DNA from 4 places in the Brevibacillus sp. BC25 genome. Region 4 is predicted to be linked to each of the others. Evidence: riboswitches for the same ligand, from Rfam matches in the RefSeq annotation. Region 4 holds a riboswitch; each other region holds the start of a gene.
What was found. A riboswitch is a leader RNA that binds a small molecule or an ion and turns the genes downstream of it on or off. The one in region 4 is predicted to bind S-adenosylmethionine.
Positions count from the first base shown of each region.

Region 1: it holds a riboswitch for S-adenosylmethionine, as region 4 does, so the genes downstream of both, mtnK (S-methyl-5-thioribose kinase) here and PMI05_RS15495 (aminotransferase class I/II-fold pyridoxal phosphate-dependent enzyme) in region 4, are expected to answer to the same signal.
Region 2: it holds a riboswitch for S-adenosylmethionine, as region 4 does, so the genes downstream of both, PMI05_RS10905 (methionine ABC transporter ATP-binding protein) here and PMI05_RS15495 (aminotransferase class I/II-fold pyridoxal phosphate-dependent enzyme) in region 4, are expected to answer to the same signal.
Region 3: it holds a riboswitch for S-adenosylmethionine, as region 4 does, so the genes downstream of both, PMI05_RS10980 (homocysteine synthase) here and PMI05_RS15495 (aminotransferase class I/II-fold pyridoxal phosphate-dependent enzyme) in region 4, are expected to answer to the same signal.

Region 1 is NZ_AKIX01000088.1:20,379-23,443, reverse strand. Features, by position in the region: gene mtnA (S-methyl-5-thioribose-1-phosphate isomerase) at 1-714, opposite strand, end outside; gene mtnK (S-methyl-5-thioribose kinase) at 711-1,940, opposite strand; SAM riboswitch class I at 2,075-2,220, opposite strand; gene PMI05_RS21640 (anti-sigma factor) at 2,317-3,065, opposite strand, start outside.
Region 2 is NZ_AKIX01000038.1:58,463-61,527, reverse strand. Features, by position in the region: gene PMI05_RS10915 (GerAB/ArcD/ProY family transporter) at 1-324, shown strand, start outside; gene PMI05_RS10910 (Ger(x)C family spore germination protein) at 324-1,484, shown strand; SAM riboswitch class I at 1,591-1,707, shown strand; gene PMI05_RS10905 (methionine ABC transporter ATP-binding protein) at 1,808-2,821, shown strand; gene PMI05_RS10900 (methionine ABC transporter permease) at 2,822-3,065, shown strand, end outside.
Region 3 is NZ_AKIX01000038.1:72,416-75,480, reverse strand. Features, by position in the region: gene PMI05_RS10980 (homocysteine synthase) at 11-1,315, opposite strand; SAM riboswitch class I at 1,406-1,512, opposite strand; gene PMI05_RS10975 (rhodanese-like domain-containing protein) at 1,824-2,135, shown strand; gene PMI05_RS10970 (SCO family protein) at 2,217-2,843, shown strand; gene PMI05_RS10965 (YqzG/YhdC family protein) at 2,840-3,065, opposite strand, start outside.
Region 4 is NZ_AKIX01000052.1:38,763-41,827, reverse strand. Features, by position in the region: gene PMI05_RS15500 (PLP-dependent aspartate aminotransferase family protein) at 1-65, opposite strand, end outside; gene PMI05_RS15495 (aminotransferase class I/II-fold pyridoxal phosphate-dependent enzyme) at 62-1,225, opposite strand; SAM riboswitch class I at 1,320-1,439, opposite strand; gene PMI05_RS15490 (pyridoxamine 5'-phosphate oxidase family protein) at 1,514-1,972, opposite strand; gene PMI05_RS15485 (DUF5665 domain-containing protein) at 2,111-2,452, shown strand; gene PMI05_RS15480 (hypothetical protein) at 2,462-3,065, opposite strand, start outside.

The DNA.
Region 1 (3,065 bases), on a different contig from region 4:
GACAATGACAGCCTCTACTTTCCCTTGGGACATAACCATCGCCGCCATGTTGTCGCAGATGAGCGTCACATCAATCCCTGCTTGCTGCAATTCGAATGCAGTAAGACGAGCGCCTTGCAGGACAGGACGGGTTTCGTCTGCGTACACCTTCAGATTCCAACCGCGTTCCTTTGCCAAATAAAATGGAGCGGTAGCCGTACCGTAAGCTGCTGTAGCCAATGCCCCTGGATTACAGTGTGTGAGAATTCCCATACCGTCATGCAACAGAGTGAGCAAATGCTCTCCGATGGTCCGGCATACTTCAGCATCTTCCTTTTGAATCGTCAGTGCTTCATCGAGCACTGCTGCCTTCAATTCGGCAATCGAAGCTCCGCTTTCTTTTTCAACACGAGCTTTGATTCGATCCAACGCCCAGAACAGATTCACGGCTGTCGGACGGGAAGAGCCCAGGTAGTCTGCTTGCTGGTTCAGTTCCTGCCAAAACTCGTCGTAGTTACTCGCTTCACTGCCACGAATGCCCAGGTAAAGCCCGTAAGCTGCTGCCATGCCAATCGCCGGTGCGCCACGCACTTCCAAGCGACGGATGGAACCCCATACTTGCTCGGAGGTAGTTAAGTTCAAATAGATCGTTTCTACTGGCAGACGCGTCTGGTCAAGCAAGACCAATGCGTTATTCTCCCACTTAACAGGTGCCAATTGAGTGCTGGTTGTCATACTGTTGTAGCCTCCTGATAGTAACGTTCGGTCACAGTGCGTACGATGTCCGTGATATCTGTCGATTCGTCTATGCCGCCGCGACCGAGAATCAGTGCTTCTCCAATCGAGAGAGCCAGACGCTCTGCTTCTGCGCGAGTCTGGTCGTCTTCAATGGCATTCAGGTCCGCTACGCCCGCCAAGCCGATGACACGGCGCAAGATTTTGCATCCGGCATAGCCTGCTGTATCCTGAATCAAGCGCTTCACGTAGCTTTGCCACAGTCCCTCGACATGAGCGCTGCGCTCTTTGGCGTGCTTGTGCCAGAGCTGAACGAATTGCGAAACGAATTCATTCCAGACATCCTCGACCGTTTCCAGTAAGTATTCGCGGTACGCTTCCCGTTCTCCTTGATCTTTTTGCAAACCGTGCTGTCCTGCGTAGTTGAGCAGCAGATTGGCAATAATCGCCCCGATGTCAAAACCGATTGGGCCGTAGTAAGCGAATTCTGGATCGATTGCTTTCAGGCTGTTTTCTGTGATGAAAATACTTCCGGTATGCAAGTCACCATGCAGCAGCGCTTCTGAGCGCGTAAGGAAATCGTATTTCAGCTTGGCGATTTCCAGCTTCAGCGGCCTGTTGTTCCAGATCGCCTCGACTTCCCTGCGAATCAACGGGTTGAAGTCGTTGGTAGGCGCATTTTCATACGGATCGGTAAAGACGAGGTCTTCTGTGATTTTGCATAATTCTGGATTTATGAATGTTCCGACTAGCGCTTTTTTATCGTACGGATGCGCGCCCAGATCGGATGTGAAGAACAAGGTTTGCGCGAGAAAACGACCAATTTGCTTCGCGAATAGCGGGTACCGCTTTCCTTCGATCAGACCTTTGCGCATGATGATGTGGTCCCCGACGTTTTCCATGACAGTCAACGCAAGCTCCCCGTCGAAATGATACACCTGCGGCACCAGGTCTGGAACGTATTTGTGCTGAATGCGGAGTGCCTCGCTCTCGATGCGAGCCCGATCAATCGTAAGCGGCCAAGATTCTCCCACGACGCGGGCAAAAGGCAGTGCTTGCTTGACAATGACGCTCTTACCGGATGCTGGCTCCTGAATGTCAAAAACCAGATTGAGGTTGCCATCCCCGATTTCGCGACTGGTCAGCTCTGCTCCTTCGCTAAAAAGACCCGGTATTCCTTTTACGTACTCCACTGCTTCCTGTTCAGTCAATGCGCGATATGCCATGATTCCAAAACTCCCCTCTGCGTATTTTTCCTCTATCTCTACTTGTTTTGTTTGTGTCATGAGAGCAAAAAAAGACCTCTTTTCCCGAAGAAAAGAGGTCGCTGTCGTCACGTGTAAGAACCGTGTTGATGTCCCCCTTATCTTCCAGACCACTTTTGTTTCTGCAGGAATTAGCACCGTGCATGTCGCCTGTCAATCAGTCGCTTCCTCGCGTCTGAATGGCGTCATGTCGGTTGCCGGGTATCATCGGGCCAGTCCCTCCACCTTCTCTGGATAAGGTATCCAAAACGTATTCGGTTTTTGATTTAGTTTGAATCATACAACCAACGCTTCCACGATGTCAACACCCTTTTGTGCAAAAATTCGCACCTTGCTTTTAGTAGCTGTGTTGTGTTCCCGATGCCGCAGGTCGCTCCCAATTCCACCAGTCTACTTTGCCTAAAAACGCTGCTGTTATCGACTTTTCGGCCTTGAGCTTCAGTAGTTCTTTTGTAGGTCCGGTCAGGACAGCGCCGTAGATTCGCACTCCGTTTTGTTGCATGTAGTTGTATCGTTCTGCTATCTGAGGGTCGCTACCAAATACCAAGGCTTTGCCAATATCGCGAGTCAGACCTTCTTGCTCAGATAAGTACTTCATTTCGTTCAGATAGGTCGCCATTCTTCTTGCCCCTTCCCCATTTACCCGGATGGGCGCACCTCCGTAATCGAGTTCTCTCTGAGCAAATCCCCATACGTCCCCTGCACCAAGTAACAGATTGGGTACATCACTCTCTGCTTGCTTGAGCTCCACCCCTGTATCTACCGCAAACCAAACTGTATCTTGTCCTGAAGAGGTAACATGGCGGGAAATCAGTGCATAATACTCCTCGTACGTCAGAAAGTGGTCAAAAGATATTGCAAGCTGCGAAACAGTTCCCTCAGGCAGCTTCTCCATAGTCGTCCAGGCAGGTGAAGTGAGAGACATGGTATCCTCCGTTTCCCCCTCTGTCGGATAACGGAAAAACAGCTTTTGCTCCCTGACCCCGTTCGTCCATTGCGGCTTCGCATTCACGTTCCATAGCACATTCGTACTCTCAAAACGGCCCGCGTTCTTTTCTTCTCCCCCAACCCGCTCGCGTAGTTCCA
Region 2 (3,065 bases), on a different contig from region 4:
TTGGAAAGGTTTGAGCTGGTTGTCATTTCGTTGTGGCTTCTCGTGATCTTACCGAATATCATGTTGTATTTGTGGTCTTCTGCCCGGGGGCTCAAGCGCTTGTTCGGATTCAACCTGCGTCATTCGTTGTATTGGATTATGCCCGTGATTTATGTAGCTTCCTTGTCGCTGCTATCCAGGCAGGAGATGAGCAGGATGACGAATATATTCTCGCAAATAACCGTGTACATGATTTACGTGTACCCCTATTTTTTGTACTTCATGGTCTTGCTGAAACAGCGAAAGCAACGGGCGAAACCAACCAGCAAAGGAGAGAGTGCCTGATGCTGTCTGATCGAAAACATTGGATGCGATTATCCAATCGGCTTCTTGCGGTGTGGTGTTCAGGTTTCCTCATCTTAGCAGGCTGTACAGATCGGCAAATTTTTGATGAGACAGGACTTGCCACGGCTGTCGGCTATGATCTGTTAAAGGATGGAAATATTCGTGGGACAGCGATCATGCCCTCCATTAATCCAGAGGCGAAAGAAAAGATACAGCTTTTCTCAGCTACCGGTGAAACCAGCAAAGGTATTCGGGATCGGATTAATTTACAATCAGATAAAAAAGTATTGGGTGGGCAAATTCGTGTCACACTCTACAGTGAAAACTTGGCAAAACGTGGACTTGGCAGTATCGTTGACACGTTGTATCGGGATTCCTCTATTTCCAGCAGGGTTTATCTTTGCCTATTTGAAGGCGAAACATATGATATGTTAACGTATCCCTACTCGGAAGAAGGAAATATCGGAATCTATTTATACCGTATGATTGAGCAAAATATTGAAGGGGAAAAAATTCCTTCTTCCACCATGCATGAGTTTTTTCGAGCTTATTATGACAAAGGAATCGACCCGATCATGCCGTACATTGCAAGAAAGGGAAATGAGCTGCAAATCAAGGGTATCGCATTATTTCGAGGGGATCGTTATGTAGGGTGGATCACACCAAAGGAAGCCTTTTTAATCAAGCTCATGCATGGGAAATTCAGCATTGGCAGCTACGATACTTCTGTTCCTGCTCATATTTTTGGTGAGGAGCCAAAGAGCCACGGAAGTAAAAAAGACCGCGTGCAGCTTGTCTTTGACACCATTTCCAGCACATCTAAAATTGACCTGACCCAAGTGTCCCCCCCGGTATTTGATATTCATATCCGATTCCATGCGCGGATTTTGGAATTAACCCTTCCGCTGAAGCTAGAGAATGCAAAGCTGATGAAAATCATGGAGAATGCACTGGAAAAAGAGATCGAAAAAGAATTGCAGAAAGTTGTCAGTAAATTGCAGGGCTTCGATGTCGATCCCGCTGGATTCGGGATGGTGTATCGTGCAAATAGAAGAGGAATGGTAAACATGACGCAGGCCGAGTTGAGAAAAGTCTTCAAGGAAGCAAGGTTTCGCTTTCATGTAAAATCAACCATCATCCGCAACGGCGTCATGGATTAAAAAACTTTTCCTGCTATTACTATTGACGTTATATTTTCAAAAAGGATATAATCCGTTTTGTATCATCAAGAAATAGAAAAAACGAACATAATATACGTAGATATCTTTCTTATCAAGAGAGGCGGAGGGACAGGCCCTATGAAGCCCGGCAGCCGGTTCATTTTCGAATGAACGTCGCGGTGCCAATTCCTACAAGGTTGTATTGATCTTGTATAGATGAGAAGGGTGGATGCGAACGTATACATTGCGTTGCAGCCCCTTTTTCGTTTATTGAAAAAGGGGTTTTCTGATTTTATTTAGATTGTGGTCGGGAGGTGGATGCGTTGATCCAACTGCGTCATTTGCATAAAAGCTATCAAGTACAAGGTAAAACCATCCCAGCATTAACGGGGATCGACCTTTCCATAGAGCAAGGAGAAATATACGGGATTATCGGACACTCTGGTGCAGGGAAAAGTACGTTGATCCGGTGCATCAATTTGCTGGAGCGCCCAACTTCAGGGGAAGTTATTGTGGACGGTGTCGATTTGACAAAGCTGGCTGAAGGGAAGCTGCAAGAAAAGCGCCGCTCAATCGGCATGATTTTTCAGCACTTCAACTTGCTGTCTTCTTCGACAGTCGGCGAAAATGTCGCTTTTCCACTCAAGCTGGCCAAGCGTCCGAAGGCAGAGATTGATAAGAAAGTAAACGAGCTGCTGAAGCTGGTTGGCTTGGAGGCACATAAGGACAAATATCCGTCTCAGCTGTCTGGCGGACAGAAGCAGCGTGTCGGAATCGCCCGGGCGCTCGCGAATGATCCAAAAGTGCTGCTCTGTGACGAAGCTACATCGGCTCTCGATCCGCAGACGACGAACTCCATTCTGGCACTGCTTTTGGATATCAACCGCAAGCTGGGCTTGACCATTGTGCTGATTACCCACGAGATGCACGTCATTCGCTCCATTTGTGATCGTGTCGGCGTGATTGATGGAGGAAAGATCGTCGAGTCGGGTAACGTACTGGACGTATTCCTTCGTCCGAAGCATCCAACGACACAAGAATTCGTGGAACAAGTGGCGGATTCTACAGAACTGCGCGAAGCAGTTGAGCACGAAAAGGCTTCGGGGATCCGTACCATTGCTCGTGTCACCTTCCTCGGAGAAAAAACGTACCAGCCGATCCTGTTCCAAACGATGCAAGAGACCGGCACGGTGTTCAGCATTTTACAGGGAACGATCTCTCGCATGAAGGATACGCCGTATGGTCAGTTGGTGATTGAGCTGGAAGGCGATGTTGCACAGAATCAAAAGACCATTGAGACGCTGCGCCAACGTGGCTTGGAAGTAGAGGTGATATAAATGGACTGGACATTCGAGAATGTGGATTGGGCTGAAATCGGCGTAGGTACGATGGACACGCTCACGATGCTCGGCTTTTCCACCCTGTTTACCGTCCTGATTGGTTTGCCGTTGGGAATCATTCTGTTTTTGACTTCACGCGGACAGCTTCTGCAAAACCGCACTTTTTATACGATCGCATCATTCGTTGTCAACGTATTACGTTCGGTACCGTTTATCATTTTGATGATCTTGCTGATTCCTG
Region 3 (3,065 bases), on a different contig from region 4:
ATAGGTATGGTTAACCGACCGTGGATAATTGCAACGCACGCTGCAGGGCTTGCTCCAGATCAGAGAGGATATCGTCGATCGATTCTGTGCCGACGGAGAGGCGAATAAGTCCCGGAGTCACTCCGGCTGCTGCCTGCTCTTCTTCTGTCATCTGCTGATGTGTTGTGCTAGCTGGATGAATGATGAGTGACTTGGAGTCCCCGACATTTGCGAGATGGGAGAACAGCTTCACTGACTCGATCAATGTTTTTCCTGCCTCAACGCCACCGCGAATTCCAAAGGTCAGGATCGCGCCAGTACCTTTTGGCAAATATTTTTGTGCCAATTCATGCTGGGAGTCTGACTCCAGCCCCGGATAACTCACCCACTCTACGGCAGAGTGGTTGGCGAGGAATTTGGCTACTGCCAAGGCGTTTTGGCTATGCCGCTCGATGCGCAGATGCAGTGTTTCTAATCCTTGTAGGAACAAGAAGGAGTTGATTGGGGCAACAGCCGCTCCGATATCGCGCTGGAGCTGGACGCGCGCTTTGATAATATAAGCGAGTGGACCGACTGCCTCTGTATAGACGACGCCATGGTAGCTTGGATCTGGTGTAGTCAGACCTGGGAATTTTCCGTTACTCCAGTCGAATTTTCCAGAGTCTACGATGATACCGCCAATTGCTGTTCCGTGGCCGCCGATGAATTTGGTGGTGGAGTGCACGACAATATCGGCCCCGTGCTCAAAAGGACGGCACAAAATCGGGGTCGCGAAGGTGTTGTCCACGATCAAAGGCACGCCATTTTCGTGGGCAATATTGGCGATCGCCTCGATATCAGCGATATCAATGCGCGGATTGCCGATCGTCTCGCAGAACACGGCTTTTGTCTTTTCATTGATATAGGTACGGAAATTTTCCGGATTGGATTGATCAGCAAAATGAACCTTGATACCGAGGCGGGGAAGAGTGTGGGCGAACAGGTTGTAGGTACCGCCGTAGAGGCTGCTGGAAGCGACGATCTCGTCTCCTGCATGCGCAATATTTAAGATGGCGAATGTAATGGCAGCTTGCCCGGATGCGGTCGCGAGTGCACCAACACCACCTTCGAGCAGGGCAACACGCTTTTCAAATACATCCTGCGTCGGATTCATGATGCGCGTATAGATGTTCCCAAACTCTTTTAAGCCAAACAGGTTGGCTGCATGCTCCGTATCACGGAAAACGTAGGAGGTCGTCTGATAGATCGGAACAGCACGTGAGCCTGTTACAGGGTCAACCTCCTGTCCACCGTGTACCGCAAGTGTTTCTGGCTTCCATTGTTGTTGATCGGACATGTCCATCTCTCCTTTTACTATGGGAAATCGGCTAATAAAAAACGGAGCATTCTCCTGAGAAGAAGAAGGCTCCGATCATGCACGGGCTTGTGTTCATCTCTCAGAATCACTGGATTCTGCAGGAATTGGCACCATGCAGCTAGTCTGCTGGTTGCCGGGTTTCGTAGGGCCTGTCCCTCCACCGCTCTTGATGAGAAAAGTTGTTGTCGTAATTGTATGAAAATATCCCCTCGCTGTCAACGCATAATAGTAAGTTATCAGGGAGGTTTTTATGTATATATAGATGGAAGGTGTTCACTCATGCCATTAATTTGTAACGCTTTTGCCTCAAGCTGTTCACATCCCGTGTGGCTACTGTCGCAGCGAAATAGGAGATAATGGTAGAAAATAGGGAGCATGGATGTATGGTGAAGCCAAGTGCTCTTCGCGTTAGAAAAGTAAAAAAGCGTATGATATCATGGAGGTGGTTACAACTGATCTGATCGTACATATAGGAGGATAAATAGCGATGAGCCATGGAGTAAAGGAAATGACACCACAAGAGCTGTTGGAAAAGCTGGAAGCCAAAGAGGAGCTGCAAGTCATTGATGTTCGTGAAGTCGATGAGTGGAATGCAGGTCATATCAAAGAGGCAAAGCTGATCCCACTCGGCTTTTTGCCGCACCGTATCGATGAACTGGATAAGAACATTCCGATTGTGATGGTTTGCCGTAGTGGTGCCAGAAGCAATACAGCTACAGAGTATTTGAGTGCACAAGGGTATGACGTGGCGAATATGGTTGGCGGCATGCTCGCATGGCCAGGTGAAGTGGAACAGTAAGAAGTGATAGAAACAGTGTGAATGCCTCCCGTGTGTAATCAGGAGGCATCTCGCATGGGACAAGCAGGGAGGAAGCAACCCGTGAGTGAAGGAACACAATTGCAGCATGAATCTGCGATGAAAAAACATTGGTTTCCTGTGTTAGCTGGCATTATCCTTTTGGCTATCGTCGGAGTATTTGGTTATAAGTATATGACAGAAGAGAAGATCGAAGTGTTGAAGCCCATCGCGGATTTCACCTTGGACAACAGTGCCGGAACAACCTATACATTTAATGAAAGTGCTGGCAAAGTACGACTGGTGGAGTTTATGTTTACCAAGTGTCCGGATATTTGTCCAGCGACTACGTACAACATGGCCAAGCTGCAAGATCAGTTGAAGGAAAAGGGACTGTTCGGAGACAAAGTAGAGTTTATCTCCATTTCCTTTGACCCTGATAACGATACGCCGGAAGTCTTGCAGGAGTACGCAGCCAAGTTCAAGGCAGATCAGAGCGGCTGGAAGTTCCTGCGCGGGGACGCTCAGGCTGTAGAGAAAGTGACGAAGGATTTTGGTCTGATGGTCATGAAGCAGCCAGATGGTTCTTATGCCCATACGGCTCGCATGTTCCTTGTGGATGGAGATGGAAACATGCGCCGCGCGTACGGGATGGCAGCTGACATGGACATGGAAATCATGATGAAAGAGATGGAACAGCTCGCTGACTAGTGAGTCTCCTCATAGGAGATGTTTACGACTTCTTCTGTCTGATTCACGAATTCAATATAAACGAGTAACGCCCACCTGCGATTGCCTTCTTGAAGCAAGAGCTTAAACGTCTCTTCCGACGTGGTGGGCGTTTTTTGTTTTCGTCCGACATGTAGGTAGTCCACAATTTGAGCGTTTGGATATCGCTTCATCGTTTCCTGCATCGCGAGCCTGCCCCATTTT
Region 4 (3,065 bases):
GACGACGCACCTGTGAACGGGTCAATGCAAGTTGAACCGTGGAGGATCTTGGTTGCAAAATTCATCGTACACTCCCCCCTACGACCAAACTAGCATTCAATGCCTGAAACAAATCGGCTACGACATCATCTGGATGCTCGATGCCAACCGACAGTCGCAACAATCGATCACAAACACCGACATGCTCTCTTACTTCTTGCGGGATATCGGCGTGAGTCTGCGTCGCCGGATACGTACACAATGACTCGACACCACCCAGACTTTCTGCAAAGGACACGATTTGCAGATTTTGCAGGAACAATCCCACCTGCTCTGCATCACATACGCGGAACGATACCATCCCACTATGCCCAGTCGCTTGATTCACCTGTATCTCATGTCCCGGATGCTCTGGCAGACCTGGATAAAATACCTCCGCTACTGCCGGATGCTCACGCAGCTTTTCCGCGACAATCAAGGCATTGGATTGATGGCGCTCCATCCGCAATGCCAATGTTTTCATCCCGCGAACGAGAAGCCAACAATCTTGCGGTCCGAGTACAGCACCGATTGAATTGTGCAAAAACCGGATTTTTTCCGACAACTCTTCCCCTTTTGTTACGATGAGTCCAGCCAGCACATCGTTATGTCCTGCCAAATACTTGGTTGCACTATGTAAGACGATATCTGCACCAAGCTCTAGTGGGCGTTGACAATACGGGGTTAAGAATGTGTTGTCTACAATCGTCAGGAGCCCGTGCTGTTTCGCCAATCGTGTTACTACTCGAATATCGGTAATCTGCATGAGCGGATTGGTTGGCGTCTCGACGAAGATGGCCTTTGTATCCGGGCGAATCGCATCTTTGAGTGCACGAATGTCACGTAAATCCACGTACGAAAACGTCAGACCGTAACGAGAGAGCACTTGCTCGAACAATCGATAGGTTCCCCCGTACAGATCGAGTGAAACGATCAGATGATCCCCTTGGGAAAACAAACCCATGACGGTATGAACAGCAGCCATTCCGGAGGCGCAAGCAAATCCTGCATCTCCTGATTCCGCTTCAGCGATGGTCTCCTCCAAAATGGTGCGAGTAGGATTAGCTGTGCGTGTATAATCATATCCAGTGCTCTGGCCCAAGGCAGGATGGCGATAAGCCGTTGCATAGTAAACAGGAAAGCTCACCGCCCCTGTATTTTCGTCTCTGCCTACGCCCGCCTGAATCAATTTTGTTTCCAATTTCATGTCTATTTCTCTCCCTCCAATAATGTACGAGGGCATCAAAAAAGCCCCCTTTCCTCTGAAAGAAGGCTTTGTTTACGTCACCGTAAGCAAATCCTTCTCATCTTTCAGAGTTTGATAACTCTGCAGGAATTAGCACCATTATCTCCCTGATAAAATACAGGTGATTGGTTGCCGGGCATCATCGGGCCAGTCCCTCCGCCGCTCTGGATAAGAAGATTGCTATTCAATTTGATTGACCCTAATACTAAAGGATCGGCAGGATTCTTGTCAACAATTTATTTCCACCCGTTAATTTGCATCTTTCAAAGCGGTCATAACTTGATTGTCCAGCTTCGCTGCCGCGTTTTTGTCATACGTCTTTTCATATTGTGGTTCTACGGAAATACGGGAACCGTAAAACATAATATCACGAACAGCCTCAATCTTGATTTCTGCCATGGCCAGCTTGAGCGGAACACCTTCCAGTCGGTCTGTTTTGACGACAGCACGACCATTAATGGCGAAAGACGAGCCGGCACCGATCAAATGCAGGACAACTTGTGGTTCCTTCGCAATATTAGCCAAAATACGTGAGCGATTATCCACGGCAAAACGAATCGTATCGGCGCTGACAGCATACGTCCAGGACAAGGAGCTGAGCGATGGTGCCCCTGACTCATGGTCTACTGTGCCCAAGGTAACAAAACGCTCCTTTTGCAAGAGCTTGAATAAATCTTCGGAAAGAGATTGGGAAACAGTTTCAGCCATTTTAAAGCCTCCTAACAAACGTTTTGTACGTTCATTTTACCCTTCGCTTAGCTGATAGGCAAACGTTTCCTCTCCACCTTGATTCTGGTTGTCTTTTTCCCTAGACTGGTAGGTAACAATACCGAATGATGGAAGGGGATGGACAGCTTGTCGCCTACAGACCGCCTTATGCAGCAAATTGACCAAGTACTTGAAGAGCTTCAGGAAGTTCGGAAGGTAAATGAGCGGATGCATAAAATTGCGATGTTCCTGGAAGATATTCGACTAGCAGATGTGATCCAAAATTACACAGCCCCGCGCAAGCTGCTCTGGATTAATTTCCTCGCAGGTCTTGCCCGGGGTCTGGGATTGACAATTGGTACTGCTATCGTTTTGGCTTTCCTCGGCTCCCTCTTGACGCAATTTCTTTCGATCCCCATTCTGGGGGATTACATCAGACAATTGGTGGAGTACGTCGAGACTTACAAGCAGCGGCCTTAACGATAGAGACTAGTCTCTGTCGTCGTCACGATCGTCATCGTCGTCATGATCATCATCGTGGTCATCATTCCATTCCTTACCGTGCTTTTTCCAATAGCCATACGCGTTGCCGTTGGGATGCTTATCTTTTTGCTTCCCTTTTTCTTTTTTCTTTTTGTCATCATCATCGTCTTCATCGTCATCTGTTGGCTTCACAGGCTCGACAATGACTTTTGTGCTTAATGCAACGTCAGCTTTCTTAACCAGCTTATCGTCTTCATACAATGCGAATTGAATCGATTTGGCGCTAAAGGAACGATCCTTGTAAGACAACGTCAAAGAAAACTCACCTTTGTCATTCGGTTCAATTTCTTTTTTCTTCCCGTCAGGAGCGATCACAAACAATTCTGTATCGTCCTTTTTATTCCAGCCGCTTACTGTCCCCTTCACCTGAATGGATTTGGCGGCAGGATTGTTTACAGCAGTCGCCTTGATGGCATATACGGACGCTTGATCCTTGTCAGGAGCGTTAACGATTTCTACCTGAACGGATTCAGAATCAATCTTCTTGCCATCCTCGTAAACCTCAATCAAGGCTTTTTGATCTTTTGCTGCTTGTACATCCTTTACTGAA